One region of the Oerskovia sp. Root918 genome, then DNA from elsewhere that is predicted to be linked to it. Evidence: predicted binding sites of a transcription regulator. Region 1 holds the regulator's gene; the other holds the start of a gene.
What was found. Region 1 encodes HspR, which represses chaperone genes until heat shock. Its sites were predicted from a motif close to AAGTTGAGTCNNNNNGACTCAACTT; they were not measured.
Positions count from the first base shown of each region.

Region 2: the regulator HspR is predicted to act here: its motif matches at 1,137-1,161, upstream of clpB (ATP-dependent chaperone ClpB).

Region 1 is NZ_LMJG01000001.1:268,885-274,430, forward strand. It holds gene grpE (nucleotide exchange factor GrpE) at 1-209, shown strand, start outside; gene ASE27_RS01185 (DnaJ C-terminal domain-containing protein) at 448-1,464, shown strand; gene ASE27_RS01190 (heat shock protein transcriptional repressor HspR) at 1,544-2,038, shown strand; gene ASE27_RS01195 (DUF1540 domain-containing protein) at 2,246-2,554, shown strand; gene ASE27_RS01200 (hypothetical protein) at 2,664-3,431, opposite strand; gene ASE27_RS21105 (sigma-70 family RNA polymerase sigma factor) at 3,650-5,546, shown strand, end outside.
Region 2 is NZ_LMJG01000015.1:162,906-168,451, reverse strand. It holds gene ASE27_RS16000 (alpha/beta hydrolase) at 1-104, opposite strand, end outside; gene ASE27_RS20325 (hypothetical protein) at 321-926, opposite strand; gene clpB (ATP-dependent chaperone ClpB) at 1,212-3,830, shown strand; gene ASE27_RS15985 (CAP domain-containing protein) at 4,033-5,121, shown strand; gene ASE27_RS15980 (diacylglycerol kinase family protein) at 5,189-5,546, shown strand, end outside.

The DNA of each region.
Region 1 (5,546 bases):
ACAAGCTCGACGCGAGCCTCGCGAAGTTCGGCATCGAGCGGTACGGCGTCGTGGGCGAGGAGTTCGACCCGAACGTCCACGAGGCGCTCATGCACCAGGTGGACCCGCAGGCCACGTCGGCCACGGTCAACATGGTCATCGAGCCGGGCTACCGGATCGGCGAGAAGGTCGTGCGCGCCGCGCGCGTCTCGGTCGTCGGACCGGAGTAGGACGGTCGTGGGCGCCCGGTCCTCCGGGGCCGGGCACCCACGTTCCCGGTTGCCCGACGACGGAGCGCACCTTCTGCGCGAAGGTGACGCTCCGCCGTCGGGCAGGCCAGGAGAGCAGGTCCCCGGGACCTGACGCACGACAGAACGACAGAACGAGCGAACGACTGAACGAACACCAAGACTTCAGAGAGCAGACGACCACCGGCCCGCGGCCGGTGACACCACGAGAGGAGGCGCCTTGACCGGTCAGGACTGGATCGAGAAGGACTTCTACGCCGCGCTCGGCGTCCCCAAGGATGCCGACGACGCCGCGATCAAGAAGGCGTACCGCAAGCTGGCCCGCACCTACCACCCCGACCAGAACCAGGGTGACGCCAAGGCCGAGGCGAAGTTCAAGGAGATCGGCGAGGCCTACGCGGTCCTGTCCGACGCCGAGCAGCGCCAGCAGTACGACGCGATCCGTGCCATGGCCGGCGGGGGCGCCCGCTTCTCCGCAGGAGCCGGCGGGCCCGCCGGCGGGGCCGGAGGGTTCGAGGACATCTTCGGCGGCATGTTCGGCGGCGGTGGTGGCGGTGGCGGGGGAGGCCGAGTGCGGTACTCCACGCAGACCGGCGGAGGCGGAGGCTTCGAGGACATCCTCGGGTCGATGTTCGGCGGCGGGGGAGCCCAGACCGGGTTCCGTCCCAACGCGGCAAGGCCGCAGGCCGGTGCCGACGTGCACTCGTCCGCGACGCTCGGCTTCCGGCCCGCCGTCGAGGGCGCGACCGTCACCGTCTCGACCGAAGGCCGCACCGTCACGGCCCGCATCCCTGCCGGTGTGCGCGACGGCCAGAAGATCCGCCTGCGTGGCAAGGGCCGTCCGGGCGTCGCGGGCGGAGCGCCGGGCGACCTGGTCATCACGGTGCACGTCACGCCGCACCCCGTGTTCTCGGTCGATGACAAGCACAACCTGCGGCTCACGGTCCCCGTGACGTTCGCCGAGGCAGCGCTCGGCGCGACCATCGAGGTCCCGCAGCTCGACGGCAAGCCCGTCAAGGTCAAGGTCCCCGCGGGCACGCCGTCCGGACGCACGCTGCGCGTCAAGGGCAAGGGCGTCAAGACCGCCAAGGCCACCGGAGACCTGCTCGTCACGATCCAGGTCGTCGTGCCGCAGAAGCTCTCGAAGGCCGCCAAGGAAGCGGTCGAGCAGCTCGCGGCAGCGACAGACGGCGAGAGCGACGTGCGTTCGGACCTGTTCGGACGCGCCGCGGAGTAGCAGGACCCGCGCTCGACGAGGCCCCCGCAGGCCTCGTCGAGCGCCACCCCCCGAGAGCAGAATGGTGAGAGGAGGACGCATGGTCAGGAAAGAGTCCGGAGCGGCAGCGGCACAGATGCCGTTCAACGCGTACGACGACGCCCCCGTGCTCGCCATCTCGCAGGCGGCGGCGCTCGCCGGGATGCACCCGCAGACGCTGCGCCAGTACGACCGGCTGGGGCTCGTGACCCCGCGCCGCACCATGGGGCGCGGGCGCCGGTACTCCCAGCGCGACGTCGCGAAGCTCCTCGAGGTCCAGCGGCTCTCCCAGGAGGAGGGCGTCAACCTCGCCGGGATCCGCCGCATCCTCGCGCTCGAGGAGCAGGTCGACCGGCTCCAGTCCCGGCTCGACGCGCTCTCGGCGCGGCTCGAGGGCGGGCGAGTCTTCGCCGCGGGGGTCAGCGGCGACGTGGTCATGGTCCCGCGCGGCCGACGGGTCCGGCGAGGCAGCCCGGAGGACGCCGGACGAACCGTCGCAGGGCAGGGCACGGAGACCCGGGCACTCGTCCTCTGGCGGCCCGGGCGCGGGGACTGATCGCGCCGAGCCCCGCGTCGCGACGCGTGAAATGCCGGGTCGAACGCGATTCTCTTCGCATTTACGCGCGGTTCGTGTGACGTAAAAATGGCGGAATTCCGCCGAAGTGAGTGAGGCCTTGCTTCCTATACAAGGGCTGCATCAAGGAATACCGTGAAGGAAATGCACGGTTGATCTGCCCCTGTCCCTCGAGCAAGGAGAAGTCCCATGAGCAGCCTGATGGAGTTGCCCCAGGTCGTCGAGTGTTCGATCGACGGCTGCGGATACAACCACGAGCACGGCTGCCACGCCGGTGCCGTGACGATCGCCGCCCACGGCGGCGAGGCCGAGTGCGCCACGTTCATCCCGCTCACGGCCAAGGGCGGCCTCGAGAAGGTCATCGCCCACGTCGGCGCCTGCCAGCGCGGGGAGTGCGCCCACAACGAGTCGCTCGAGTGCAACGCCTCCTCGATCCGCGTCGGAGCCGGCCCCCTGGGCGCCGACCACGCGGACTGCCTCACCTACGCTCCTCGCTGAGCGAGTCCCGACCCCTCGCGCGTTCCCCCTCGACGCCCTGCTCGTCCCTCGCCGGACGACGGGCGTCGAGGTGTTTCCGGGGACACGGCGCCTCGAGGAGGAAGGTCTCTCAGCGCCCGAGCGCCTGGAGGAGCGACGCGGCTCCCGCGTGAGCGGTCGGGAGCGGCTCGACCCAGACGCGCGGAGGTCGCCGGAGCACCGCGGTGACGCCGTAGGAGAGCGCGGTGCGCTCGATCCGGTGCCGCAGCTCGGAGCGCACCGGCTCGAGGTCCGCGCCGCGCTCGCACAGCGCGGCGTAGACGCCCCCACCGAGCGTCGCGACGGGATGGCCCGTGCCGAACACCTCGGTGAAGATCTTGCCCATCGCGGCCGCGCGCGCGACCTTCTGCCAACCGTCGATCCGGTCGACCGCGACGTCCACGAGCAGCAGGCAGTGGGTGCGGGACGCGGGGCGTCCGCTGCGCTCGCCCGCGCCGTACGTCTCACGCAGACGCTGCACGAGGTACTCGGGGGTGGCCAGGCCCGACCGCGGGTCGGTCGTGAGCGGGACCAGGAGGCTCGGCTCGTTGCCGCGGACCCATCCGGTGCTCAGGGCGCGCAGGGTGTCGAGCTCGGGCTGGGTGCCCCAGGCGCCGAACAGGCACGCGAGGTCGTCGATCGTCTCGCCCATGCTGATGCCGACGTGCCCCCGAGCCTCGCCGAGCCGGTCGGCGGCAGGGGCCGTGGGGCGTCCGTCCGTCAGCGCCTCGGCCAACGCTTCCACCGCAGGGTGGTACCAGTCGCCGGGGCGCAGCCAGACGGAGTCCATGCTCGCCGCCTGCCACTCGGCGAGCAGCGAGTCGACGGCTGGCTGGGGGTAGCCAGGTCGTAGGTCCATACCCATGAGACCCCTCAGGCCGACACTCATGACGCGATACCGACCGAGCACTTTGGTTTCATCCGCTCGGAGGTCCGGGCGGTTCGCGAGGATCGCCCCTGCGAGGATAGGACAAGCAGCGCATATCGCCCGTGAGACGTTGAAAACACTGGGGTTCGTGACGTCTACTATGAGCGAGAGGAGCCTCAACTGCACGAGGCGCAGTCAGGGGCGAGGGAATGACCCAGGTCGAGACGTACGCGGACGGCGCTTCGACGAGCGACGCCGAGCTGATCACCGCCGTGCGCGGTGGCGACCACTCCGCGTTCGGTGCACTCTACGAGCGGCACGCCGCTGCCGCCCGTACCGTGGCGCGCCAGTACGTCCACTCGACCTCGGACGCGGACGACGTGGTGTCCGAGGCGTTCGCCAAGGTCCTCGGCATCCTGCAGACCGGCGGGGGACCGGACGTCACGTTCCGTGCCTACCTCTTCACGGTCGTCCGCCGCCTCTCGTACGACCTGGTGAACGGAGTCAGGCGCACCCAGCCGACCGACGACGTCGAGACCTTCGAGACCGCGTTCGGCCCCATGGCCTCGACCGAGGACCCGACCCTGCAGGGTTTCGAGCGGTCGATCGTGACCAAGGCCTACCAGGGCCTGCCCGAGCGGTGGCAGGCCGTCCTCTGGTACACCGAGGTCGAGGAGATGAACCCGGCCCAGATCGCGCCCCTGCTCGGGCTGTCGGCCAACGGAGTCTCGGCCCTCGCCTACCGCGCGCGAGAGGGGCTGCGTCAGGCCTACCTCCAGCAGCACCTGACGGGAGCGGCGAGCGAGGGGTGCGAGGTCGTCAACCCGCTGCTCGGCTCCTACGTCCGGGGAGGGCTCGCGAAGCGGGAGAACGCCAAGGTCGACGCGCACCTCGAAGGCTGTGGCGAGTGCCGAGGGCTCGTGCTCGAGCTCGGTGACGTCTCGCACGGCATGCGTGCGGTGATCGCGCCCCTGGTGTTCGGGGTCGCGGGACTCGGGCTGGTGGGGCACGCGCTCCCGATCGTCGGCGGCGGTGCCGTCGCGGGCGGAGCCGGTGCGGGAACCGGGGCCTCGGCGAGCGCCTCCGGGACGACAGCAGGTACCTCCGGTGGTGCCGCGGCAGGGGGGAGCAGTGCCGTCGGGGCCGGGGGAGGCGCAGCGGCGACGGCCGGAGCAGCCGGTGGAACCACGGCCGCAGGTGCCGGGGCGGGCGGGGCCGTGGGAGCCGCAGCCGCCGCCGGTGCGACCGGTGCCGTGGCTGCCGGATCAGGGGCGGCCGTGGCCGGTGCGACAGGGATCGCCGCCTTCATCGCAGCATCACCGCTGGTCGCGGCGGCCGTCGGCGTCGTGGCCATCGCGGCTGTCGGCGTAGGCGTCGTCGCGGTGAACGGTGGATTCTCGTCCGACACGCCGCCCAGCGCGGGTGCGAGCCCGGACCCTTCCCAGTCTCCGACCGACACGCCGACCGGATCTCCGACGACAGCACCCACGCCCCCGAGCGCGGACCCCACGTCCCCCGCCAACCTGGCGCCACTCGAGGAGGACGGCACCGGCTCGACGCCGCTGACCGCGGGCGGGAACACCGGCGGGGGCGCGGGCGGGACCGGCGCCGGCACCGGTGGCGACGCGGGTGGCGGTACGGGCACCGCCGGCGATCAGGCAGGGCCCGGGACGACCGTCCCGGCGACGCCCCTCACCCCGGTGGACCCGGTCGATCCGGTCGATCCGGTGGACCCGGTCGATCCGGTCGACCCGGTGGACCCGGTGGACCCGGTGGACCCGGTCGATCCCGCTCCGGCCACGCTCGATCTGGCCTTCGCGCCACTCCAGCTCGCTCCTCGCGACCCTGAGGATCTGACGCTCACGGCGTCGAACACCGGTGGGACGTCCGCCGAGGAGGTCGTCGTCGACGTCACGCTCCCGGCCAACGTCTCGGTCGTGAGCTCCACGGTCATTGCCGGGCGGGGCGTGGTGCCCGCCCTGAAGGCCGCGGCGCTCCCGTGCGGCACGGCCGTGCCTCAGGGCGACGGGACCTCGCTCGTGACCTGCACGGTCGGCGTGCTGGCGCCAGGGGAGAACAAGGAGCTGGTCGTCACGGTGCAGGCCT
Region 2 (5,546 bases), on a different contig from region 1:
GGCGTCGCCTTGCGGACGAGCGTCGCGGTGTCGCCGTCGGGGAGGTCGAGCGTGCGGGCGACCCACTCGGGGCCGAGGACGTCCTGGTGCCAGCCGTTCGTCATGGTGCAGCCCTTCGCCCGCGTACTCGGGCGGTATCGCGGTGCCGCCATTGTGCCCCTTGCGGGGTGCCCTGTCAGGACGAGCGAGGAGGCGTGCCTCGCTCGTCCTGAAGCCCCTTCCGAGAGGGCTGCCCTCGGTCGGTACGACCGGGTTCGCGCGGTCGCTCCCGCCTCGCGAGCGGGAGCTTCCCGCCCTGCTCGCCGGACGGGAGCCGCGGATCAGGCGGGTGGTGCGGGGCTCGCGGGCGGAGCCGGAGGAGCAGCAGGCGCCGCGGGCGGTGCCGGGCGGAGGTCCTCGCGCAGGCGTGTGGTCTCGTCGAGCTCGGAGTCGTCGGCCTGCTCGGTCCAGGGCTCGGTGACCTCGGCCGTCCAGGTCTGCGCGGGCTGCGGGTGGGCAGCCGGGGGCGCGTACTGCGCCGGCGCCTCCGGCTGTGCGACCGGTGCGGCCGGCGGGACCGCGGAGGCGGGCACGTCGGGAACCTGCGGGGCCGGCGCGTGCGGCGGTGCGAACTGCTGCCCGGCTGCCGGCGCAGGCGGTCCGGGCGGGGCCGGCGGGGTCTGCTGCGGTGCGTACTGGTCGACCGGGACGGCCTGGGCCCCGGCCTCGACCGCGTGCGGAGGCTGCGCCGGGTACGACGGCTGCCCCGGGTACGACGGCTGCCCGGGGTACGGAGGCTGTGCCGGGTACCCCTCGACGGGGGCGCCGTGCCCGTACGGCTGGGCGACGGGTGCCTTGCGGGGGCGCAGGAGCAGCCAGGTGACGAGCCCGATGACGACGAGCCCGAGGAGCACGATCACCACGATCGCGACGAGTGCGAGGTTCACAGGGCACCCCCGGTGGCGAGGTCGGAGGAGAGCTGGTCTCCCGGGTGGGCCGGTGCCGTCGTGCGGGCGCCGCGGTCCGGTGCGAGGGTGGCGGAAGGTTCGAGCCGTCGTGTAGTCACGCCCCCAGCATCCCGTGGATCACGGGACGAGAAAAGGGGAACCACCGGCTGGTACGGCAGCCGTCAGACACAGTTGCCGACATGACGGACAGACTTGAGTGGAATACGCTCAAGTTTGGTCGCGTTGATCCAGGTAGACCCAGACCCCAGAAGTACCGGAGACCCCATGGACACCAAGTTCACCACCATGTCCCAGCAGGCCATCGGCGAGGCCATCCAGACCGCCTCGGCCGCCGGCAACCCCCAGCTCGAACCCGTCCACCTCCTTGCCGCACTGCTCACGCAGGAGGGCGGCGTCGCCGTCGGGCTCCTCGACGCCGTGGGCGCGAACGCCCAGGCCATCGGCCAGAAGGTGCGCGCGGCGCTCGTCTCGCTGCCCACCGCGAGCGGATCGGCCGTCGCGCAGCCGACGGCGTCGCGCGCGACGTCGACCGCCCTCGACCTGGCCTCGAAGGAGGCCCAGGGCATGGGGGACGAGTACGTCTCGACAGAGCACCTGCTCATCGGCATCGCCGCAGGTTCCTCGCCCGCCGCGCAGATCCTCACGGACGCCGGGGCGAGCGCCGACGCGCTGCGCTCGGCCCTGCCCGCGGTCCGCGGCTCGGGCCGCGTCACGAGCCCCAACCCCGAGGGCACCTACAAGGCCCTCGAGCAGTACGGCCAGGACCTCACCGCGGCCGCGGCCGAGGGCAAGCTCGACCCCGTGATCGGGCGCGACTCGGAGATCCGGCGCGTCGTGCAGGTCCTGTCGCGGCGCACCAAGAACAACCCTGTCCTGATCGGTGACCCCGGCGTCGGCAAGACGGCCGTGGTCGAGGGGCTGGCCCAGCGCATCGTCGCGGGCGACGTCCCCGACTCGCTCAAGGGCAAGAAGCTCATCTCGCTCGACCTCGCGGCCATGGTCGCGGGCGCCAAGTACCGCGGTGAGTTCGAGGAGCGGCTCAAGGCCGTCCTGGAGGAGATCAAGTCCTCCGACGGCGAGGTCGTGACCTTCATCGACGAGCTCCACACCGTGGTCGGTGCGGGCGCGGGCGGAGAGGGCGCCATGGATGCGGGCAACATGCTCAAGCCCATGCTCGCCCGCGGCGAGCTGCGCCTGGTCGGTGCGACGACCCTCGACGAGTACCGCGAGCACATCGAGAAGGACCCGGCCCTCGAGCGCCGCTTCCAGCAGGTCTTCGTGGGCGAGCCCTCGGTCGAGGACACCGTCGCGATCCTGCGCGGGCTCAAGGAGCGCTACGAGGCGCACCACAAGGTGACCATCGCGGACTCGGCGCTCGTGGCTGCCGCCGCGCTCTCGGACCGCTACATCACGGGCCGCAAGCTCCCCGACAAGGCGATCGACCTGGTCGACGAGGCCGCGTCGCGCCTGCGCATGGAGCTCGACTCGTCGCCCATCGAGATCGACGTGCTCCAGCGCGCCGTCACGCGCCTCGAGATGGAGGAGGTCGTGCTCTCCGAGTCCGACGACCCCGCCTCGCGCGAGCGCCTCGAGAAGCTGCGTGCCGACCTGGCCGACCGCCGCGAGGAGCTGTCTGCGCTGACCGCGCGCTGGGACGCCGAGAAGGCGGGCCACAACCGCGTCGGCGACCTGCGCGCCAAGCTCGACGAGCTGCGCGTCCAGGTCGAGCGGGCCATCCGCGAGGGCGACCTCGAGACCGCGGGGCGCATCCAGTACGGCGAGATCCCGCAGCTCCAGGAGCAGCTCCAGGCGGCCGAGCAGGAGGAGGCGTCGATCGACAGCGACGAGTCCGCCACGGCGCCGCCCCAGGCGCCGATGATCGCCGACAAGGTCGGTGCGGACGAGATCGCCGAGGTCGTGTCCGCGTGGACCGGCATCCCCGCGGGCCGCATGCTCCAGGGCGAGTCCGAGAAGCTCCTCCACATGGAGGACGTGATCGGCAAGCGCCTGATCGGGCAGAAGGCTGCGGTCGCCGCGGTGTCGGACGCCGTACGACGTTCCCGCGCAGGCGTCGCCGACCCCGACCGCCCCACGGGCTCGTTCCTGTTCCTCGGCCCCACGGGCGTCGGCAAGACCGAGCTCGCGAAGGCGCTCGCGGACTTCCTGTTCGACGACGAGCGCGCCATGGTGCGCATCGACATGTCGGAGTACAGCGAGAAGCACAGCGTCTCGCGCCTGGTCGGTGCCCCTCCGGGGTACGTCGGCTACGAGGAGGGCGGCCAGCTCACCGAGGCCGTGCGGCGCAGGCCGTACTCGGTCGTGCTGCTCGACGAGGTCGAGAAGGCGCACCCCGAGGTGTTCGACATCCTGCTCCAGGTGCTCGACGACGGTCGCCTGACCGACGGCCAGGGCCGCACGGTCGACTTCCGCAACGTCATCCTGGTGCTGACGTCGAACCTGGGCTCGCAGTTCCTCGTGGACCCGCTGCTCGACGACGCGGCCAAGCGTGAGGGCGTCATGTCGGCAGTGCGGGCGAGCTTCAAGCCCGAGTTCATCAACCGGCTCGACGACGTCGTGATCTTCGACCCGCTCAACCTCGACGAGCTGGGACGGATCGTGGACATCGCGGTCGACCGGCTCGGCGAGCGGCTCGCGGACCGTCGTCTGACGCTCGAGGTCACGGCCGGGGCACGCGAGTGGCTCGCGCTCGAGGGCTTCGACCCCGCATATGGAGCACGCCCGCTGCGCCGCCTGGTGCAGCGCGAGATCGGCGACCGCCTCGCGCGCAAGCTGCTCGCGGGCGAGATCGCGGACGGCGACACGATCGTGGTCGACCGCTCGCAGGTCGAGGGCGAAGGGCTCGAGCTCCGCGTCCAGCAGTGACGGCCCGGTGAGGTGCGTGCCGTCGGGCAGGGGATCCTCCTGCCCGACGGCGTCGCTCGCCTCGTGCGTGGAAGGCCCGGTCCCCTGAGGGGTCCGGGCCTTCGTGCGTGCGCAGCCTGGTCTCGCTCCCACGGAACGGGCATACTGGACGATCAGCCCACGTTCCCTCGACGGAAGGTCATTCGTGCTGCCGGACTCTCCCGTGCCCGACCACCTTCCGCAGACCCGCGCTGCCCGCCGCCGTGCCGAGGAGATCGCGTCCTCGCCGTCGCGCGCGGCCAGGCGTCGGCGCCGTGCCGAGGCCGTCCGGCACGCACGCCCCGGCGCCGAGGTGCGTCGCGCGAGCGCGCTGCCTCAGGTCATGGTGGTCACGCTCGGCCTCGTGGGCGGTCTGCTCGCGGTCCCGGCCGTCCAGGAGCTCGACGGCGAGGGGCCGGGCCTCGAACCGATCGGAGCACGCTGGGACGCCGCGCTCGGGCGGGACGCCGACCGCGCCAGCCGGAGCGACGGCCCCCGCGGAGCGGTCCTCGCCGAGGCGGACCCCGCTGCGCAGGCGCCTGTGGCGCCGACGGTCGAGCGACCGGGTGGGCAGGGATCCGGGGCTCCGCCGGAGACGACCCCCGCCCCCGACCCCGCGCCGACCACCGAGGCCGCGCCCGAGGCGCCCGCCCCGACCGGCCCGCCGCAGCTCGGCGCGACCGGACCCGAGGTCCAGGCGATCCAGGAGCGGCTGCAGGTGCACGGGGCCACGGTCCTGGCCGACGGCGAGTTCGGTGCGGGGACCGACCACGCTCTGCGCACGTTCCAGGCGGCACAAGGCCTCGAGCCCGACGGCGTGGCCGGTGCGGCGACCCGGGCCGCGCTGCTCGCCGACCCCACCACCTCGACGGGCGGAGCCGGCTCGACCGGGGGAGCGCCGTCGTCGGGCACCGGGGACATGGCCGCGGTGCTGAGCCTCGTCAACGCGCAGCGCACGGCCGCGAGCTGCCCGGCCCTGCGGGCCGACGACCAGCTCGCCCGCGCCGCGACCCTGCACGCGCAGGACATGGTCGACCAGGGGTACTTCAGCCACACGAGCCTCGACGGGCGGACGTTCGGCGACCGCGTGACCGCTCAGGGGTACGCGCGACCCGGCGGTGAGAACATCGCCGCGGGCCAGCAGACCGCCCAGGCCGTGGTCGACGCGTGGATGGCGTCCGAGGGGCACCGTGCGAACATCCTCAACTGCGACTTCACCGCGATGGGGATCGGGCGCGTGGGCAACACCTGGGTGCAGGTCTTCGGGTACTGAGGACGCCCGGAAGGTCCGAGGTGTCCGCTTGCCGGGCGAGCCAGCGCGCGCCGCGACATACTCAGGTGTGAACCCGTCCCACGAAGCAACGCCCGAGCCCGCCGCCCAGCAACGTCTCGACCACGCACCGCTCCGTTCCGCGGTCATCGTCAACCCGAACCGGGTCGAGGGGCTCGACGAGCTCCGCCGGACCATCGAGGCCCAGCTCGCCGACGCGGGCTGGCCCGCCCCCGCCTGGCTCGAGACGACCGCCGAGGACCCCGGCACCGGCCAGGCCCGGCAGGCCGTCGAGGACGGCGCCGAGGTCGTGTTCGTGAGCGGCGGCGACGGCACCGTGCGCGCCTGCATCGAAGGGCTCGTGGGGACCGAGGCGGCGCTCGCGGTCCTGCCCGGCGGCACGGGCAACCTCCTCGCGACCAACCTCG